One region of the Paenibacillus sp. LT-B23 genome, then DNA from elsewhere that is predicted to be linked to it. Evidence: riboswitches for the same ligand, from Rfam matches in the RefSeq annotation. Region 1 holds a riboswitch; each other region holds the start of a gene.
The links. Region 1 has a riboswitch for glycine ahead of ACWXW9_RS17505 (alanine/glycine:cation symporter family protein). Riboswitches for the same ligand answer to the same signal wherever they lie in the genome.
Positions count from the first base shown of each region.

Region 1 (7,303 bases):
AGAAAAATACTTGACATGAAACGCGTTACAACGCTTAGGATGCTTATGAGGGCATTACGTCCATTTTATATCATCTGTCAATGCATTTCAAAAAAACAGTTCTTATGATGCGGGATTATTCTGGCAATACTTGCGATATCGTAAAGCTAAGCCTTTAGGGAACGAGGGGATTTGCGAAATGACGATTCAAATTGCATATTTAGGATTTGGTAAAAGTACAACCAGATATCATCTGCCCTATGTTCAGATCAGGGACACCTTTCAAGTATCGAGAGTGTTCACACGCCAAGTGAGGGAGGACATGGAAACGGCTTACCCGGACATTCAGTTCTCGGACCAAATTATGGACGTTCTGGGCGACCCGGAAATATCACTTGTCGTTGTATGTACGCCTTCCTCTACGCATTATGAATATGCAAAATTGGCACTATCCCATGGCAAGCATGTGCTGGTGGAAAAGCCTTTTTGTGAAAACCTTGAGCAAGCGTGGGAACTGACCCAACTCGCCAAGGAACATAATCTCATCATTATGCCTTATCAAAACCGTAGGTTTGACAGCGATTATCTGGCGTTCAAGGAAGCTCTCAATTCCGGAAAACTGGGCGACATCGTCGAAATTGAATCCCATTACGATTATTTCCGTCCCGATGCCAGTATGCCCGGCGGCAATCCTGTCAACGGAATGTACTACGGACTCGGTGTTCATACATTGGACAGGCTCATCGCCTTATTTGGCAGACCGGAGCAAGTCGGGTATGACATCAAGTCCATTCGTACTCCTCAGGGCGCTGATGATTACAACGAAACCATATTGTATTACCCGGACAAAAAAGTGATTGTCAAAACCTCTCTTGTGGTGTGCCTGCCTTACCCGCAGTTCACCATTCACGGGACGAAAGGCAGCTTTGTCAAATGGGGGGACGATCAGCAGGAAACCTGGCTGAAAGCCAGCAAGACCCCGGATACGGAAGGTTTCGGACTGGATGATCCGTCTTCCTATGGCAAGCTTAAATACGTGCTACCCGGTAGCAGTGAAGCTATTGAAGCTATTGAAGAAACCATTCCTACACCGGTAGGAGATTATGGACAACTGTATGACTCATTGTATGCGTCTATCGTGAACGGCACACCCAAGCTGGTGAAGGACGAGGAGATTTTGCTGACAATTGAAATATTGGAAAACGGCTTTAAGCAGCCTTCCCCGTCCATCGTTGATTTCCGGCGATAGACTTGCCATCAAGAAAGGAAGTTATGCCATAATGAAGCTCGGAATGATGCACAAAAATAACTCAAAAGGCGGGAATCTATTTATGAGTTCTCCATTTCCGGAAGGATTTTTGTGGGGCGGAGCAGTAGCTGCCAACCAGTGTGAGGGTGCTTACAACGAGGATGGTAAAGGCTGGTCCACTCAGGACGTTTCGCCACAAGGAATCAAGGGCCCTATTACAGAAGTGCCTACAGAGGACAATATGAAGTTGGTAGGTATTGATTTTTACCATCGTTACAAAGAAGATATCAAGCTGTTTGCCGAAATGGGCTTCAAGGTGTTCCGAACCTCCATTGCCTGGTCCCGTATCTTCCCGAACGGTGATGAACTGGAACCGAATGAAAAAGGTCTGCAATTCTATGATGATCTGTTCGACGAATGCCATAAATACGGCATTGAGCCGCTCGTTACCATTTCCCATTATGAAACACCGCTGCATTTGTCCAAGCATTATAATGGATGGGTTAACCGCGAGCTGGTGGGTTTTTATGAGCGTTATGCAAGAACGGTATTTTCACGTTACAAGGATAAAGTAAAATACTGGCTGACCTTCAACGAAATCAATTCGATTTTGGAAGAACCCTTTATGAGCGGCGGTATTTACACACCGAAGAAGGAACTGAGCAAACAAGACCTGTATCAAGCCATTCACCACGAGTTTGTAGCTAGTGCGACGGCTGTAAAAGTTGGCCATGAGCTTGCTCCAAATGCTCAGATCGGCTGTATGGTGCTCAGTATGCCAACCTATCCACTGACTCCCAACCCGGACGATGTGATCGCAACGATGGATTATGAGCAAAAGAACTACTTCTTTGGCGATGTTCATGTGAGAGGAAGCTATCCTGGCTACATGAAGCGTTACTTTAGAGAGAATGGCATCGAGATTCACATGGAGCCGGGAGATGAAGAAATTCTCAAGCATACCGTGGATTTCATCTCGTTCAGCTACTATGTAAGCACATGCGAAACAGCCGATAATTCCAAAAAAGGCGGCGAAGGCAATTTGATCGGCCGTGTGACCAACCCGTACCTGAAAGCAAGCGAATGGGGCTGGCAGATTGACCCGCAAGGTCTGCGTTATGTGATGAATATGTTCTATGACCGTTATCAAAAACCACTGTTTGTCGTGGAAAACGGTCTGGGCGCTGTCGATCAGCTCATCACGAACGAGCAAGGAGAAAAGACAGTTGAGGATGACTATCGTATCCAATACCTGAACGACCATTTGGTACAAGTAGGCGAAGCCATTGCCGATGGCGTAGAAGTGATGGGCTACACTTCATGGGGCTGTATTGACCTGGTGAGCGCATCTACCGCTGAACTGAAAAAACGCTATGGCTTCATTTACGTAGACCGTCATGATGATGGTTCAGGCACACTGGAAAGATACCGCAAAAAATCGTTCCATTGGTACAAAGAAGTCATCAGCACGAACGGACAAAGCCTGAAACGTTAATGTTGTGAACACAGCAAGCGGGGGATTTCCATTGCAACACCTGACGGGAATGCTCCACAAGTATTAACATATAAACTAAGAAAAGAGATGTTTATATTATGACCAAGACTGTAAAAGGATTTCCGAAGAATTTCCTGTGGGGCGGGGCAACCGCAGCCAACCAATTGGAAGGCGCTTTTGACGTAGATGGAAAAGGACTGTCCAGTGCGGATGTGATAGCTTATATTCCCAAGGATCAACGAACAAACGATCATGCTATGGACATTTCGTCCCAGCGGCTTGAAGATGTCTTGGCAGGTAAGGTAAACGCGCGTTTTCCAAAACGTGAAGGCGTAGATTTCTTTCATCATTATAAAGAGGATATCGCTTTGTTTGCGGAAATGGGATTTAAAGTGTTTCGTATGTCGATTAACTGGTCCCGTATTTTCCCGAATGGCGATGATGCACAGCCGAATGAAGCCGGCCTGCAATTTTATGACAATGTATTCGATGAACTGCGCAAGTATAACATTGAACCGCTTGTGACATTGTCCCACTATGAAACACCGCTAGGTCTGACACATAAATATAATGGCTGGTTGGGTCGCGAAGTCATACAGCACTACGTAAATTATGCAGAGACGGTATTTACACGTTATAAAGATAAAGTGAAATACTGGCTGACTTTTAATGAGATCAACGTGATGACGATGAGTCCGTTCACAGGTGGCGGTGTGGTCATTGACCGTGTAGATAACAAGCAACAAGCGATCTATCAAGCCCTGCATCACCAGTTTGTGGCGAGCGCATTGGCGACAAAACGAGGCCATGAGATTATTCCGGGCTCTCAAATCGGCTGTATGCTGGCTCGTATGGAAAGCTATGCACATACGTGTAACCCGGAGGACGTGCTGAAAAGTCAGCATGAAAACCAGATGAATCTGTTCTTTACGGATGTACATGCCCGTGGGGAATATTCAAATTATATGAACCGTTATTTTGAAGAAAATAATATTGTTTTGCACACAGAACCCGGCGATGCCGAAATTCTGAAAAACAACACGGTCGATTACATCTCATTCAGCTATTACATGACCTTGACCGTCTCTGCAGGACCGGAAGGCGAGAAGGCAGCGGGGAACCTGATTGGCGGCGTGAAAAATCCGTATTTACAATCCTCTGACTGGGGCTGGCAGATTGATCCGATCGGCCTGCGTGTTACGCTGAACACATTATATGACCGCTATCAAAAGCCGCTGTTCATCGTGGAAAACGGCTTAGGTGCATATGACAAGGTGGAAGAAGACGGCTCCATTCACGACACGTATCGCATTGATTATTTGCGCCAGCATATCGCACAAATGAAGGAAGCGATTGCGGACGGTGTGGATCTGATTGGTTACACTAGCTGGGGACCTATCGACCTTGTGAGTATGTCGACTTCCGAAATGTCCAAGCGTTACGGGTTTATTTATGTTGATCTGGATGATGACGGTAATGGAACACTGAAGCGATCCAAGAAGGATTCTTTTGACTGGTACAAAAATGTAATTGCCACTAACGGCGAAGAACTGTAATTCAAGCTAACTGAATATAACCCAATATGGCCTGGGGGCGGGTGCAGCAGAGAACATCATGAGGATGAATTTGGCTGCGCCCGCCTTTATTTTATAGGCTCATCTTAAGATAACCAAACGACTTCACAAATTTTTCACTTGTAAAAAGCTGAAAGTTTTCTGTATAATAAAAAACAATTTCATATGTCTGGTTGATGTTTGCGGGAGATGGAACGTAAGTTCCGACCGAAGGGGCAAAACTCTCAGGTGCTTGGGCTGATAACAGCAACAAGCGGGACCGTAAACGGACAGAACTCTGGAGAGACCCTTAATTGGGCGCCGAAGGTGCACCGCAGATATCATCTGCTTAAACTCTCAGGCAAAAGGACAGAGACGCGAATAACCTGTGACAGGGTATGCCCTAGGCTTTTTTATGAGCTGTTAGTGGCTGAATCCTGCACAAGATGGTTGTATTTTTTCGTGCCTTTAACCTCTCCAGGAGTCGAATCAGCGGATTTGACTCTTTTTTGTTTTTTAATATGCTGGAGGAGCGGGTTGAAATGAATTTGGTACATGTGTTAGAGACAATTAGCAGTTGGATATGGGGTGCCCCTCTGATCATTCTCGTCATGGGAACAGGTCTGTGGCTGACCATACGTTTGAAAATGTTGCAGGTTTTCCGCCTGCCTCTGGCGATCAAGCTGATCGGCAAGGCCCCAAATGAAGGTAGCGGGGATGTCAGCAGCTTTGCGGCCCTGAGTACGGCGCTGGCGGCTACAGTAGGTACAGGAAGTATTGTCGGCGTCGCGACAGCGATAAAACTGGGCGGACCGGGTGCTCTGTTCTGGATGGTTGTTGCAGCCTTTTTCGGGATGGCGACGAAATATGCAGAAGGTGTGCTTGCAGTAAAATACCGGGTGAAGGATCGGAATGGACAATTTTCCGGCGGCCCGATGTATTATATTGAAAAAGGGCTTGGACGCCGCTTTAAACCGTTGGCGATGCTGTTTGCTTTTTCCGGGATGCTGGTAGCGCTGTTCGGGATTGGAACATTTCCTCAGGTCAAAGCGATTGTATCCTCAACCGAAAACAGCTTCGGTGTTCCGCCAATTGTAACGGCATTGATTATTGCTACCCTTACGGGACTCGTTACCATTGGAGGACTCAAGAGCATTGCCAAGGTATCGACCAAAGTGGTCCCTTTCAAAACAGGCTTGTACGTGTTGATCTGTATGATCGTACTGATTCGGTTCGCCGATCAGATTCCTGCCGCACTCGCACTTGTGCTGCATTCGGCATTTTCCACGACGTCTGCGACGGGTGGATTTGCCGGGGCTACGATTATGCTGGCGATGCGCAGCGGGGTAGCCAGAGGGATTTTTGCCAATGAGGCCGGATTGGGAAGCGCACCGATTGCAGCCGCAGCCGCCAAAACCAAATGGCCTGCGGAGCAGGGGTTGATTTCCATGACAGGTGTGTTTATAGATACGATGATTATTTGTGTGATGACCGGGCTAACGCTGCTGGTTAGCGGAGTATGGAGCGGTCCTACCGATGCGGGCTTGATGACGCAGCAAGCTTTCTCCAGCGCATTCCCGCTTGGTGCAGAACTGCTCACAATCATTCTGATTATGTTCGCGTTCACCACGATGCTTGGCTGGAACTACTACGGAGAACGCTGTGTTGAATATTTGCTGGGTGTCAAATGGATTAAACCGTACCGTTATCTGTTCATTGCGCTGGTTGCCGGAGGCGCGTTTATTAAGCTGGATGCGATCTGGTTACTGGCAGATATTTTTAACGCAATGATGGCCTTCCCGAACTTGATTGCACTGCTTGGCTTGTCGGGAATTGTAGTAGCAGAAACCCGTACCTATATGGATTCCCTGTATCCCAACAAGAAAAAGGGAATACTCGCAGGTGCCAGTGCAGGAGCAGCCATAGACATAGAAGAAAAAGGACAAACAGTCAGCTCGTAAAGTCCGATATATCCGAATTTAAGAATATTGAATCTGCAAGATCATTTGCCAGGATAACGAAAGGGAGTGTCCCTCAGCATTACAGGCTGGGAGAACACTCCCTTTTTGCATTATAGAGCAGGATAAAGCTGGCTCAGTAAATCTAATCTTTGGTAAATACCGTTTAACTGGGACAGCGTAATTTGGAGCGTAAATTTGCGCTCATCGGTTAATACGATTAACGGCCATAAATAATCATTCGATGCTCCTATGAAGGTGAATGCGCCGAGAAATGCGAACGCAGGATGTAGAATAGGGAGCGCCACATTCCAATTTCCTGGACACTCATCGAGTCATTTGTGCTTGGTAATGCATCATCACAGTTTTGGTATACGGTGATGATGTTGCAATTTCAATTGCTGATGCCAGTCCTTATTTTCATCTGCTACAAATATCTGGCTAAGCCTAAGCGGTTCATTCCGCTGCTTATTGTGAGCTTCGTGATCTTCGGAGAGTGGCTATGGATGTACGATACCTTCGTATTCCAAGGAGCATATGCGATTAGTCTGCGTTACCTTGACCGCTTTTTCGTTAGTTATTTTATTTATGCTTTACTAGGTGGAATCGCTTGGGTATATAAGAAACAGTTCGACGGAGTGCTTCGCAGGATTCAGTTCATACTCATTCCGGTAATGCTGCTTATTCTCATTTGGACAAATCACGAATTTTTCGGTTTTGGATTTGAGGATATGTCCTTCGGAAATCTGATTTATCTGAAGCCGTCGCAAGGCATCTGATTAGCGTGAATTCCCGTTCACTTCCCTATTACAAATGGTTATCTACTTACGAGTATCGAGCCTTTACAGCGAATGTGTTCATTCTGGTCATCGTGCTGCGCTTGTTTGGTGACTTGATAGGCCAGCTTCCTTTCTTCGTGGGGCTACTCTTGGTTTATCTATCGACTGTAGCATGTTCCTTCAGCGTCGTCTTTGCTTTTGCGCAGTTAAAGGTGTGGGCTGAGGGGGTATTTCTGAGACAGAAAGGAGCGCACAGCACCAATCGCTAAGATAAGTGCTTAAAAATAAAC
Region 1 is NZ_JBSQBM010000013.1:115,056-122,358, forward strand. It holds gene ACWXW9_RS17490 (oxidoreductase) at 179-1,228, shown strand; gene ACWXW9_RS17495 (glycoside hydrolase family 1 protein) at 1,311-2,723, shown strand; gene ACWXW9_RS17500 (glycoside hydrolase family 1 protein) at 2,822-4,279, shown strand; glycine riboswitch at 4,471-4,547, shown strand; glycine riboswitch at 4,565-4,659, shown strand; gene ACWXW9_RS17505 (alanine/glycine:cation symporter family protein) at 4,819-6,237, shown strand; partial or broken gene ACWXW9_RS17510 (carbohydrate ABC transporter permease) at 6,390-6,548, opposite strand; gene ACWXW9_RS17515 (hypothetical protein) at 6,615-7,013, shown strand; gene ACWXW9_RS17520 (hypothetical protein) at 7,019-7,282, shown strand.

Region 2 (7,303 bases), on a different contig from region 1:
GCATCAAGCGTCTCCTTGCTTTCCGTTTCTGTCGGCTCGATCATGATACATTCCTCTACATTCAGCGGGAAATAAATCGTAGGCGGATGGTAGCCGAAATCGAGCAATCGCTTGGCAACATCAAGCGTACGCACTCCGAATTTCTTCAAGCCGCGCCCGGACATCACAAATTCGTGCTTGCAATACCCCGGATAAGGGATGTCAAAATGCGGAGCCAATCGGTGCATCATATAATTGGCATTCAGTACGGCACATTCGGATACCCGCTTCAAGCCGTCAGGACCATAGCTGCGGATATAGGCATAGGCACGAACGAGAATGCCGAAGTTGCCGTAAAAGGCCTTGACCCGTCCGATAGAATCTCCCTGTTCTCGGTCCCAGTGGTACGTTCCCTGTGGATCACGCACGACAAGCGGCTTGGGCAAATATGGAATGAGCCGTTGCTTTACCCCGACAGGTCCCGCGCCGGGCCCGCCTCCGCCATGTGGGGTACTCATCGTTTTGTGCAAATTGAGATGCACCACGTCAAAGCCCATATCCCCGGGGCGGGTGATCCCCATAATGGCGTTGGAGTTCGCGCCGTCATAGTAGAGCAGGCCACCTGCTTTATGCACAATCGCGGCAATGTCAGCGATTTGCTTCTCGAACAGCCCGAGCGTGTTCGGGTTGGTCAGCATAAGCGCAGCGGTGTCATTGCCTACGGCTTGACGCAGCGCGTCCAGATCCACCAGCCCCTGCGGTGTGGAGGGGAGGGTGATCGTTTCGAAGCCTGCCACAGCGGCGCTGGCGGGGTTCGTTCCGTGCGAGGAATCCGGCACGAGCACCTTGGTACGCCGCTCACCACGCGCTTCGTGGTAGGAGCGGATCATCATCAGCCCGGTCCATTCGCCATGGGCGCCCGCGGCGGGCTGAAGGGTGACGGCATCCATGCCGGTTAACGCGGCCAGATCGCTTTGAAGCGTATGGAGCAGTGCCATGGCTCCCTGGATGCTGTCCTCTGGCTGGTACGGATGGATTTTGGCGAAGCCTGCATAACGGGCGACATCCTCGTTTACCTTGGGGTTGTATTTCATCGTACAGGAGCCGAGCGGATAAAATCCGTTGTCCACGCCAAAATTGCGCCGTGACAGTGCGGTATAATGTCGAATTACGTCTACTTCGTATACCTCGGGCAATGCCGCAGGCTCGCTACGCTGCGCATAATCCGGCAAAAGCTCTGCCACCGGACGGCGGGGAACATCGCATTCGGGCAGGGAATAGGCGATACGGCCCGGTCTGCTCAATTCAAAAATGAGCGCCTGATCATGCTCTTTCATCTGATTTCGACTGGATTCGACTTCTGGATTCGGTATACCCTGATCTTGTCCGGTGGTGTGTGTCATAGCAATCCCCCCAAGATGTGTACGAATTGATCGATCTCTTCCTTTGTTCGTTGCTCTGTCACGGCAATCAGCATGTGACCTGCATATTCCTCATAATCCCGGCCCAAATCGTAGCCGCCGATAAATCCGGCAGCAAGCAATCCGGCTTGCAGTTTATTCATATCGGTACCCTCAGGTAACCGCAGGGTAAACTCGTTAAAGGTGGGTGCAGTAAAGGAGGCAGTCACGCCCTTCAAGCCGAGTAGTTGCTCCAATGCGTAACGGCTTTTGTGCAAGTTTAGCTCGGCTACTTCCGCGATGCCCTGTCTACCCATGACGGACAAATACACAGAGGCGGATAAGGCGAGCAACGCCTGATTGGAGCATATGTTAGAGGTGGCCTTTTCCCGGCGGATATGCTGCTCCCGTGCCTGTAAGGTCAGCACGAAGCCGCGTTTACCGTTGCGATCTGTGGTCTGGCCCACTATACGTCCGGGGATACGGCGCATATGCGCCTGAGAAACGGCAAAGTAACCACAGGTTGGGCCCCCGAGGGAGGAGGAGATGCCGAGCGGCTGCGCGTCTCCTACGACAATATCCGCGCCCTGCTTACCAGGTGCTTCCAGCAAGCCCAGCGCCAGCGGATTGGCGCTGACAACCATAAGACCCTTGTGGGCATGGACCAGGTCAGCCATCGGCTTCAGATTTTCCACGGCCCCGAAAAAATTAGGGCTTTGGACCAAAACAGCCGCCGTCTGTTCCGATATGGCTGCCGCTAATGCTTTCACGTCGGTTATACCGTTTACACAGTCGATCTCCACGACATCCAAATCCAGCCCGCGTGCATAGGCGGCCAACACCTGACGTGACTCCGGATGGACGGTCCGCGATACGATAAGCTGCTTGCGGCGGGTGGCAGCGGCAGCTAATGAGCCTGCTTCTGCCAGCGCAGTCGCTCCATCATACATGCTGGCATTGGCTACAGCCATGCCTGTTAATTCGCATATATACGATTGGAATTCGAAGATGGCTTGCAGCTCGCCCTGGCTTACCTCCGGCTGATAAGGAGTGTAGGCCGTATAAAATTCCGAGCGCGAAGTGATATGCTGGATGACAGACGGAATATGATGATCGTAAATCCCTGCGCCGAGAAAGCTGGCGTGCGTGTCTGTATTGGCATTTTGCCCGGCCAGTCCTGATAAGTGGCGGGTTAAGGCTCTTTCGTCTAACCGAGAAGACAGGGGCAGCTCCCCCTTATACCGGATCGCCTCAGGAATATCGCTGAATAAATCGTCGATGGACGATGCGCCGACCACGCGCAGCATTTCAGCTTGATCCTGCTCGGTCATAGGAAGATAACGATGCTGTTTCATTGGGTCTGGCTCCTTTCAACCAACAAGATCGTAAAAACGTAAAATGATTAACAAATGATTAATAAACGATTGCCAACTGGGCAGCGGTTAGTAACTTATCACGATAGTTATAGTAAGACGAGCGTTTAAATCAGTGTGGACGTTTATAAAAGGGTGTGGCTACCACCTCGGCGCGCAGGCGCTTGCCACGAATCTCGACCTCCAGCGGCGTGGATAGGGAACTAAAACGACTGTCCACCAGAGCCAAACCCAGATTACGTTTTAAGGTGGGCGACTGGGTTCCAGTTGTGACCTCGCCAATTTGCTGTCCTTCCGCGAACACGGGGTAATGGGCACGCGGGATGCCACGGTCAAGCATTTCCAGTCCGATCAGCTTGCGTGGAATACCTTGTTCTTTCTGACGTTGCAGGGCCTCTCTGCCGATAAAATCTCCCTTATTCAGCTTGACAAAGAAGCCTAAACCAGCTTCCAGTGGCGAAATGGTAGCGGACAACTCCTGTCCGTACAGCGGTAGCCGCGCCTCGAAGCGCAGCGTATCCCGGGCTCCAAGTCCGGCGGGAACCAGACCATACGGCTCACCGATGCGAAGCAATCCGTCCCACACTGCCGGTGCATCCGCTGCGGGCACATAAAATTCAAAACCATCTTCCCCCGTGTAACCGGTGCGGGAGACGAGTGCTTTTGCCCCGAACAATTGCACATCCTCATTGAATCGGAAGGATGCCAGCTTCGTAATGTCCGTGTCTGTCATTGCTGCGGCAATACGAGCAGCTTCAGGTCCTTGCAATGCCAGCAGTGCTACCGCATCTGATACGTTTTCCAGATGAACGGATGCAGGAGCATGACGAAGCAGCCAATCCCAATCCTTGTCAATGTTGGAGGCATTCACAACGAGCATGTAACGCTCCGGCCCTTTACAGTAAACAAGCAGGTCGTCTACTACACCTCCATCCGGGTAACACAGGAGCGAGTATTGGGCTTGACCTGGCTCCAACTGACTGACATCGTTCGTCGTCACCTGTTGCAGAAATGCTTCGGCTTCCTGGCCCTCGACCAAGAATTCACCCATATGCGATACATCGAATAATCCTGCACGTTGCCGGACGGCCTCATGTTCCTTTTGAATGCCACTGAACTGTACAGGCAGCTCCCAGCCGCCAAAATCAATGCAACGAACCCCCGACAGTGTGCTGTAGGATGAATGCAGCGGCGTTTTTCGCAAGTTAGTCATTTTTCCACTCCTATCCGGTGTGATCGGCTAAACAAAAAGACAGGCCGAAAAAAACGTATGGACGGCAGTCCACACACTTTTTTTCAGCTCTGTCCTTGATACCTGAGAGTTACCCCGGTGCGTACCAGGTTTCCCCTTGGGTGATCCGCCTGTATGGCGAATGCTCTCCAGAGATGCGTCCGGCAGAGGTCCTTTTGCCTGAGAGATTCACCTGCGGTGCAGGTTTACTCCTTCGGCGCTACCCTTGGATCAGCTATACGTCATCCGGTGCTGCCGGTTGGTTACAGCTTGATCCGACTCGCTTGCTGCCTTGTTTTACAGGTGGCAACAGCGATGCGAGTGTTGGCAGTCTCTCCCTCCACGTTCATCCGCGTTTACAATTATTAGGTGTTTCCAAAAGCACTTGTTATAACCCATTAATACGCAAATTTATTCGAAATGTCAACAAAAATGTCATGAAAAACATTATTAAAAACATTTTATTCATAAATAAGGATATGTAAGCGTTTGTTATAATCTGTCGTATTTTTAGTTAGAAAGATATATGGAGTAATGTGAAATATTTTTGTTAGTATTATTGACATCATAGTTCTAGTTGTCATAATCTTAACCTGTCATAGATGGGTAGGCGAAACGATGTAATCCATATGAAAGCGAGGCGGAGCAGGATGAGTGAAGTGAAGCAGCAATTGTGGTACACGGAAGAACATGAATGGGTTCAGCGCACAGAGGATGGAACGGTACGAATCGGTATTACGGACTTTGCACAGCATCAACTGGGCGATATCGTTTTTGTGGAGCTGCCTGGAGAGGGAGCAGCGATTGAGCAGGGGGCGGAGATTGGTACTATTGAATCGGTAAAGACAGTATCCGACCTGTTCGCTCCAGTAACGGGAACGGTGTTGAAGGTGAATGAAGCGCTGGAAATTACACCTGAGCTGGTAAACGAATCGCCCTACCAAAAAGGCTGGATGATCGAAGTGGAGCTTGGAGGAGATGTAGAGGAAGCATTAAGCAAGCTGCTGTCTGCGGATCAGTACGAGCAGTTGACTGCCAATGAGTAATAATGGGGCAATGTAGATTGGATAATTGAATAAGGGCGGCGTTTGTCCGCTCGATTTTGTATAAAAATAGTCGCGATGAATTGGCATAGCGGCTATTTTTGCTGTCTTTTTTTACAAACGTAATTACGTTCTTTTCTCTTGTTTAGAGGATAGACCTCATACATAAATTGTACCGATGACAGGATGGTTTTTCGACTAAATACTCGTGTTACAGGCCATATTAAGAGGAATTATGCAGAATGATTTCGCGCCTGTTTATCTTAAATTTAAATGTTGTCATCAACGTTCATGACGAAAGTACGTTTTCATTTCGTTGATGAAGATAGCGTTGTCATTTAGTATGAATTTTAAGAAAAGGTAGTGATGCTTATTACCTGAGTATTTTGCAGCAATCCCAAGAGCGATTTCAAATTAGCAATAGATAGATCGAAACGGTTTAGTTCGTCTATCTATTGTACTTTCGAGCGTTGGGAATCGAATGATGCAAAATGCTGACCTATAAGGAGGATATGAATATGAGCACAGTGGACACAAAGTCCAGTTCAAACGGAGGAGCGCGCGTTGCCGTACAGCGTTTTGGTCGTTTTCTCAGTGGTATGGTTATGCCCAATATGGGGGCCTTTATCGCGTGGGGATTGATCACGGCACTCTTTATTCCGACCGGATGGTTCCCAAATGAGGGGTTTGCACAACTGGTTGATCCGATGAAAAATTATTTGCTGCCGCTGCTGATCGGTTATACGGGTGGCACAATGATTCACGGACAGCGCGGAGGTGTGATCGGGGCCATTATGACGATGGGTGTCATTGTCGGGTCGGACATTCCGATGTTCCTCGGCGCGATGGTAGCTGGTCCGCTAGCTGCATGGATATTGAAGAAATTCGACAAAGCGATTGACGGCAAAGTTAAATCAGGCTTTGAAATGCTGGTCAATAACTTCTCGGCAGGGATTATCGGGGCGATTTTAGCGTTGCTTGCCCATGTGGCAATCGGCCCGGTAGTACAAATCATCAGTCAAGTGTTGTCAGCAGGGGTACAGTTCCTCGTGAACGCAGGGCTGTTGCCGCTCGTCAATCTCATTATTGAGCCCGGAAAAGTATTGTTTTTAAACAACGCGCTGAACCACGGAGTATTGAGTCCGATTGCGCTGGAGGAAGCTTCAAGAACAGGCAAATCCGTTTTGTTCATGCTGGAATCCAACCCTGGACCGGGGCTCGGTATTTTGCTGGCTTACTGCCTGTTTGGTAAAGGTTCTGCGAAGTCGTCGGCTCCCGGTGCGGTCATCATTCACTTTTTCGGCGGGATTCATGAAATTTATTTCCCTTATATTTTGATGAAGCCGATTCTGATTCTTGCTGCTATAGCAGGGGGCATGGTGGGAACGTTCTGTTTCATGCTGACAGGTGCCGGACTGGTTGCAGCTCCTTCACCGGGCAGTATCATTGCTTATTTCCTGATGACGCCAAAAGGTGGATATTTGCCAATGCTGAGCGGTGTGATCGCTGCTGCGGTCGTATCGTTTGCTGTTGCTGCTGTGTTACTCAAGACAGGTAAGCAAAAAGAAGAGGATCTTGAGGAAGCGGCATCCCGCATGAAGGATATGAAAACTCAAAGCAAGGGTGCAAGCGAAAACGCTACTGTAACGGAAGATAACCGCGAAGCTGATCGTGCTGCGGAGATTGCCGAAGTTCAAACGGTCAAGGATAAATCAGATGTGAACAAGATCGTCTTTTCCTGTGATGCAGGTATGGGCTCAAGCGCTATGGGCGCCTCGATTTTACGCAAAAAAATGAAGCAGGCGGGTGTGGACGTTACAGTAACGAACACGGCAATCAGTGAGATTCCGCAGGATGCAGATATTGTCATTACGCAAAAAACGTTGACAGACCGGGCTAAAACGGTAGCTCCGAATGCCGAGCACATTTCCATTGACAATTTCCTGAAGAGCCCTGAATACGAAGCGCTGGTGGAACGTCTGAAATCCGATTCTTAATCCACCGTAGTAGTCAGGCCGCCTGTGTGCAGTAGGTATGTTCTGCGGAGGGGATGAGCTTGGGAAGGAACGGTATGCGCTTATGAATATTACGAAACGACAACGTGACATCGTGGAATATCTTCTGGAGCAGTCCAAAGAGGTAACTGCCGGGGAAATTGCCGAGAAGATCAATGTCAGCACAAGGACAGTTCACCGGGAACTCAGTGCAGTCGAGCATTGGTTAGCGGCTCATGAGGTAAAGCTGGAGAAAAAATCAGGGATTGGAATCTATGTGGAT
Region 2 is NZ_JBSQBM010000007.1:158,331-165,633, forward strand. It holds gene gcvPB (aminomethyl-transferring glycine dehydrogenase subunit GcvPB) at 1-1,382, opposite strand, end outside; gene gcvPA (aminomethyl-transferring glycine dehydrogenase subunit GcvPA) at 1,379-2,734, opposite strand; gene gcvT (glycine cleavage system aminomethyltransferase GcvT) at 2,865-3,965, opposite strand; glycine riboswitch at 4,045-4,141, opposite strand; glycine riboswitch at 4,142-4,333, opposite strand; gene gcvH (glycine cleavage system protein GcvH) at 4,634-5,029, shown strand; gene ACWXW9_RS11115 (PTS mannitol transporter subunit IIBC) at 5,545-7,023, shown strand; gene ACWXW9_RS11120 (BglG family transcription antiterminator) at 7,106-7,303, shown strand, end outside.
Region 2: linked by a shared signal. The riboswitch ahead of gcvT (glycine cleavage system aminomethyltransferase GcvT) and the one ahead of ACWXW9_RS17505 (alanine/glycine:cation symporter family protein) in region 1 are both predicted to bind glycine.

Region 3 (7,303 bases), on a different contig from region 1:
ATTTAGACCGATGATCGTCCTTCCTGTAGTCGTTTTTCCGCAGCCGGATTCTCCAACCAGCCCGTACGTCTGACCCGCCTCAATGCTGATGGACACACCATCCACCGCTTTTACCTGATCGACCACACGCTGGAAGAAACCACCGCGCACCGGATAATGGACTCTCAGATCATTTAGCTCCAGCAGTGCCATGAGCAGCTTCCCCCTTTGCCTCGTCTTCAAAATGAAAATGCTGATAACATGTACAGCGGACCCAATGCCCGGGAGAAACCTCACTTAAAAGGGGATGATCCTCATGCGTTTCATGCTGAATCCAGGGGATACGTGGAGCAAAGCGGCAGCTATTGCGGGGAATATCCTGCAAGGAAGGGACGATTCCTCCGATGACGTGCAACGGTTCTCCCTTGGTATGCGATCCCGGCATGGATGCGAGCAAAGAACGCGTATACGGATGCTGGGGCTGTCGGAACAATTCAAAAACATTGGCGCTTTCCACGATTTCTCCGGCATACATGACCACCACGCGGTCCGCCACCTCTGCTACAACGCCAAGATCGTGCGTAATCAGGATAATGCCGCTTCCAGTCTCCTGTTGAAGCTGCTTGAGCAAGTCGAGAATTTGAGATTGAATGGTTACATCAAGCGCTGTAGTCGGCTCGTCTGCAATAATGAGGGAAGGACGACAAGCGATGGCAATCGCAATCATCACACGCTGCCGCATCCCCCCTGACAGCTCATGCGGATACTGGTCGTATACACGTACGGGATTCGGAATATCCACACTCTCCAGCAATTCCAGCACACGTGCCTTTTTCTGCTTCGTAGAGAGGGTCGTATGATAATCGAGGTTTTCCTCAATTTGCTTACCAATGCTCATTAGCGGATTCAGTGCTGTCAGCGGGTCCTGAAAAATCATGCCGATGCCTGCTCCGCGGATTTTGTTCATTTGCCCTGTGGAGAGACGATTCAGATCCGTGCCTTTAAAAAGAATCTGTCCCTCCACGCGGGTACGCTCCAGATCATGCAGTTGTGCTATCGAAAGCGCCAGCGCGCTTTTGCCGCAGCCGGATTCCCCGACCACAGCCAGCACCTCATTGGGGTTGACCGTCAGATCGAGATGGTCAACTGCGGGGTAATATTGATCCTTAATGCGAAAAGATACCGTTAACCCTTTGATCTCCAACACCGGCTCGATACTCAATGTGTGTGCTTCCTCCGTTCTCCATGGCCTTGTCCTGCTTATGCACGCCACGCTTGATGTTAAACCTCTCATCAACATTACATACCGATTTAGTCGGAATAATTTGAATTCATCCTATCACCAGTATATGGATATATCAATTAAGATTAGACTATCATGATCATTTAAAAAACCAATGATTCAGCAGCAGCGCGACCTTTCTGGCACAAAATGTAATGAAATAACCAACCACAGGTTAATTTTCAGCGCAAAAAAAGCCGCCTGACCCCCTTAAAGGGATCAAGCGACTGGCTGGTCCAGCTCAAATTGTACTCTCTTCGTTAGTTACGAAGCCGCTCCATAGGAGCCGGATTTGAACGTTCTTGGATCGTACCATTTGTAGCCCGCTGCCGGAGCAGCCCAAGGCTCAGGCTGCGGTTCCGTGGAAGCCGCAGGCTCCTCAAACGGTAGTAGCTGTGTTGGCTGGTCCAGCGTCAGGCCCGCCACATCGGACAGCTTCGTATAGTCCTGCTTCCATGCGAGCCATTGGACCGTCTGTACCAGGAAGGTGGAATCGTCCACTTCCTTGAATCCATCGTACGTCTTCTTCGACTGTCCGTTTTCCTCACGTACATATTTCGGCGTGGCATCCTCAACTGGCGAAGAATCTCCGATAAACGCTGCCTTGCCCTGACCTACCTTGGCTACAGCAGCATAAGGTCCTTCAGCACGACCCCCGCCGTTATAGACACCCTGGTCCACGGCATTGCCCCATTTTTTCGTGCCTGTAGGGATATAAGCGATTCCTTTCGCCTTGGTCGGGTCAATAATCGCCAGTGTAGAACCAGCATGCATTGCAATCGAACGTACACCCTTCGTAATGCCAAAGGATTGATCTGCCGCTACGATATCCGTAGCGTTCACGTCACCAAGTGCATTGTAGCGGAAACGAACGCCAAAGTTCGTCGCCAGCCAGTCGGAACTGGTTAATCCCTGCATAGCTGGTGATGCAGCTTCTTCTGTAGTCATGCCTTTGGCCGGATTGGAATAGGCTCCACGGCGGTAGCCGTTCATAACCTCGGAGGAATCCCAACGGTTTTTGTTCCGGTCAGCGTTATAGTGGTCAGAAATGAAGAAGACGCTGCCTCCATTCTTCACATATTGCACCAGTGCGGCCTGCTCGGATGCCTTAAAGGCAACATTGGCTTCACCAATGATGAACACATCGTATGGACGCAGCTTGTCGTACGTTATAGCCTGCTCTCCATAGGTAAAAGGAATGGAACGGTCCAACTGGTCCACGGTAAAACCTGCATTACGCAGTCCGCCCGCAAAATCGGAAAAGGCTCCATCAATAACCCAATCTGCTGCTCCGGCTGTCTGTGCGTGCGTATTATCGAACAGCACTTTTTTGCCTTTTCCATCCGGTAATGTCGTACCGGGTTGACCCGGGGTACCAGGATCAGGTTCGCCCGGATCACCAGGATTTCCAGGCTCGCTTCCGCTTACCAGCTCCACAGCGCTTGGGCTTTTCACGCCGCCAAAATTGTTATAGGCACCGAGCGTACCCGTCACGCGAATTTTACTGCCGATCAGCTCAGGATGGCCTGACAGCCCGAATGGTCCTCTATACGCGGATGTCAGTTGTACATTTAACAGATTAGACGTATTGCGTTCACTCGCCTGATCCGCAATCAGTACGTTAAAATCGTTTGCAAACGGGGCAGAGAAATTAGCTGTTTTCGATCCGGTGGCATGTCCGACGACGTAGCCTTCTACCGTCACCGTACCTCCGCTGCTTTGACGCTGAAGCGCTTCCGCTACCGTCAACGAGCCCTCTGCCTTGACCTGGCCGAATGGAACGAAGAGTCCTACCAGCAGTGATACGATTGCCGCCAGATGCAGCATTCCTTTTAAGCGTGAACCTGTGAACCGGAAACCTTTTACCATACGTAAATGTCCCTCCCATTATTCCATAAATTAGCTTGTCCTCTATCAGATTAGCTATTAACCTTCTAATTCCTTCCTGTTTTCATCCATAATTATGTAAAATTTAATCTTTTTTATTGAGAAGGTACCTGATTCTGTAAAATTCCAACCTGTGATTGACACTGGGCATGGCATACATTACGCTTAGGAGGAATTGTTGAACGGTATACGCGAATGAAGATGACGGGAGAGCCTGTCCGGGAATCACATCCGGCAGCACCGAAGGAGCAAGACGTCAGCACCCGGCTGGCGGATAATCTCTCAGGTCCATGTATCGTCATCTGACGCAACTCTGGAGAGAGCGCAAGCCACCCAAGGGGTAAGGCGGTATACACCGCACGAAACTCTCAGGTAACGAGGACAGAGATAAGGGAAATTTCCTTATCCTGTCCTTTTTTGTGCTTACATGCTGCGTCAGCATTAGAAACCGTCACACCCGTGCAAAAGCGCGGCAGCACCATATACTATGGTATTCAAACATACAGGGGGCCACACCATGCGTTTCAAAGATGTATTTTCCATTATCGGTCCGGCTATGACCGGACCCTCCAGCTCACATACCGCTGGCGCGGTGCGGCTCGCACGTGTTGCCAGGCACTGGCTCGGTGCGCAACCTGACCGTGCCCGCCTGACGCTGTACGGCTCATTTGCCGATACGTACAAGGGACACGGCACAGACCTGGCACTCATTGCCGGACTGCTGAATTACGATACAGACGACTACCGGATTCCGGATGCGGAGCAATGTGCAGAGCAGGCCGGGATGGAAGTAGAGTTCGCTGTCAGCGGACTGCCCGCCCCCCATCCGAACACGGTCCGCTTCGAGCTATGGAAAGGTGAAGACCAGCGCACGCTGCTAGGCTCCTCCATCGGCGGCGGAAACATTCATGTCCAGCAGCTTAACGAGTTCCGGGTCAATCTGACTGGAGAGCTGCCTACGCTGGTGCTTCTTCACTCGGATAAGCCCGGAACATTGGGCGCGGTGACTTCGGCGCTGGGTGCGGCTGACATTAACATTGCCTACATGCACGTGGATCGCAAAGGCCGGGATGGCGAAGCGCTCACTGCTATTGAAACCGATAGCCCCGCTTCTGCTGAATTAATTGCCGAACTGCGGGCTTTGCCTCATATGTATGAAATCAAAATGATTAATTTGAAAAAAGGAGCTGAATCCGATGCGGTTTAGCCATCTGCATGAATTAGGTGCCTTGTGCGCCGAGGAATCCACTACGATTGGTCGCCTGATGATCAAGGAACAGGTACAAGAGACGAACACACCGGAGGAAGAAATCTTCCGCCAAATGTCTGATTATTATAAAGTCATGAAGGAAGCCGTTCATCGCGGGCAAACACAGGACACTGTATCCCGCAGCGGATTGACGGGCGGCGACGGCAAACGCCTGGCGGAATATTTGCGTGCAGGGGAAACCTGCTCTGGCGATGCCTCGGCACTCGCCATGGCGTACGCCCTCTCCGTGTCGGAGGTCAATGCGTCCATGGGTCGCATTGTTGCCACGCCTACCGCGGGTTCATGCGGGGTCATCCCCGGCGTGTTCATCAGCGCGCAGGAGCGGTTCGGCTGGGATGACGAGCATATGGTGCGCGGACTGTTCGCCGCTGGGGCGATTGGCTACGTCATCGCCAACAATTCCTTCATCTCCGGTGCGGAGGGAGGCTGTCAGGCCGAGATTGGCTCAGCCATCGGGATGGCCGCAGGCGCTATGGTCGAGCTGCGCGGCGGTACGCCAGAGCAGGCCATTCATGCAGTGGGCCTCGCGCTCAAGAACACGCTCGGCCTGATTTGCGACCCCGTCGCCGGGCTCGTGGAGATTCCGTGCATCGTGCGCAACGGGCTGGGAGCCGTGACCGCGCTTGCCGCTGCGGATATGGCTCTGGCGGGTGTGCGCAGCGCCATCCCGTCTGACGAAGTCATCGACGTGATGCTCGAAGTCGGCAGCGCGATGCCATCCAAGCACCGCGAAACCGCCAAAGGCGGCCTGGCCCAAACGCCGACCGGCAAGCGTCTGACGGAGTCGCTTACGCGCAACATACCAGCCAAGAAGGATAAGTCATAGCTTCTAAGCGGTAAACCTCCTCCCGCATGTAGATCGGGAGAGAAGCTGCCGTCTGGCCAGCCACATGAAGGTGAAAAGGTTGCTCGACACTTCCATTTTATCAAAGAACGGTTTTTTTATGATTTTAGAAGGATTACAGAAGCTTTTTTCGCTTAAAGCAGCGGAGAGGACGGAACGATTGTGGAAAAGCGGAAGCGGTCGCCTTTGTGCCCGGATTTTCACCGCTAAGGGGAATAGAAAAAATCTGGTCACAACAGCGATTGGAACAACGGTCCGTTCGCGAAGCGTCCATCTGAGTGCCAACGAATATCCTTCTCTAAAGCAAAGGAGCGCCCCATTGCCATTTCCATGGCTTTTGGGACACCCCTTTTTTCTTACTGAACGTTCACCTGTACCTTCGTCGTTTTACCTGCATATTTCACCGTAATGACAGCTTTACCTTTACCCTGTGCCTTAATGCTGCCGTCTTTAACTGTAGCAACAATAATTCGGGATGAGGACCAGACAGCCGGCTTGGATACATCCTTCTCCGACTCATCCTTATACGTAGCTGTAGCCGTAACTTTAGCTACCTGTCCTACTTTCAAATTCAGCGAGACTTCGTCAGTTTGCAAATATTTAAGCGTATCGACATCCACCGGTACGGTGATATATTTCCCGCCGAACTTCGCTTGAATATTGGTTTTACCGTAGCTTACTGCGGTAACCTGGCCCTTTTTGACCGTAGCTACCTTATAATTGAGCGTTTTCCATTCAGCTTGGGCCGTAACGTCTTTTTCTTTGCCATCACTGGATTTGACCACAATTGCGATGGTTTTTTGATCTCCGGATTTAAGCGATAACGCGATAGCATCCGCCTCAATATGTTGCGCCACATCCACTTCTACTGTAAATGTAATGCTTTGCTTGCCATAAGAAGCTGTAACAGTAGCCTTACCACTGCCATTCGCTTTGATCAAGCCCTCGCTAACCTCGACCACTTTCACATTGCTGGTAGTCCAGGTGGCATCCTTGGTTACATCTGTTTTTGTACCGCCACTCTTGACGCCTGTTACTTTCAACTGCTTCGTTTCCTGGGCACCAAGCGCAATCACGCGTGTGTCTGTTTCCAAACGGTCTACGAGACCGACTTGTACATTAATGGTCAGCTTTTTGCCATTATAAGTGGCTGTAACAACCGCCTTCCCCGCTGCTTTACCTGTAATTGTACCTTTGGATACCGAAGCAACATCTTCCGCACTTGAAGTCCATTCTGCATCCTGTGTAACATCTTCCTTACGACCATCTGCATAGGTAGCAGTCAGAGTCGCAACATAGTCCTCATTAATATCAATCGTTGCCGTTTTGGAGGACAATGCCAGATCACCAGGCACATTCACAGATACCGTCGCTGTGACTGTTTTGCCGCCATAAGAAGCAGTGATCGTAGCCTCACCTGTTTTATAGCCCGTTACCTCACCCTTACTGACAAAAGCAATATCTTCATTGCTGGATTTCCATTCTGCCTTATCCGTGATATCTTCTTCCGTACCTGTTACGTACGTCGCGGTTAGCTTGAGCTTCTTGGATTCCTTGGCATTCAGGCTCAGCTTGTCCTCGCTCAAATCCAGATATCTGGACGTTTCCACGTCTGCCTTAATCGAAACCGTCTTATCGCCATACTTCGCGGTCACCGTAGCCGAACCCGCTCCAATCGCCATAATCGTTCCTTTGGTCACCGTCGCAATTTTTTCGTCGCTTGTGGACCATGTGGCTTTATCCGTGACATCCGTTACCGTTCCATCCGGGTACACCGCAGAAACCTGTACTTTTTTGGATTCATCCAAACGGAGAAAAATATTGGATTCGCTGGCTTTCAGCTTATTCGTTTGATCCACATCCACCGAAATGGTAGCAGACATCGTACCGTATTTACCAGTAATCGTCGCTTTACCCGCGCTGTAGCCCGTAATCGTGCCTTTCAGCACATCCGCCACGGCTGCATTGCTTGAGCTCCAATCGGCGGACTCTGTAACATCCTGCACCGTTCCATCGGGGAAGGTCGCCGTCAGTTTAACCT
Region 3 is NZ_JBSQBM010000009.1:18,595-25,897, reverse strand. It holds gene ACWXW9_RS12725 (ABC transporter ATP-binding protein) at 1-192, opposite strand, end outside; gene ACWXW9_RS12720 (ABC transporter ATP-binding protein) at 170-1,201, opposite strand; gene ACWXW9_RS12715 (DUF6359 domain-containing protein) at 1,526-3,130, opposite strand; glycine riboswitch at 3,344-3,456, shown strand; gene sdaAB (L-serine ammonia-lyase, iron-sulfur-dependent subunit beta) at 3,666-4,355, shown strand; gene sdaAA (L-serine ammonia-lyase, iron-sulfur-dependent, subunit alpha) at 4,345-5,244, shown strand; gene ACWXW9_RS12700 (Ig-like domain-containing protein) at 5,619-7,303, opposite strand, start outside.
Region 3: linked by a shared signal. The riboswitch ahead of sdaAB (L-serine ammonia-lyase, iron-sulfur-dependent subunit beta) and the one ahead of ACWXW9_RS17505 (alanine/glycine:cation symporter family protein) in region 1 are both predicted to bind glycine.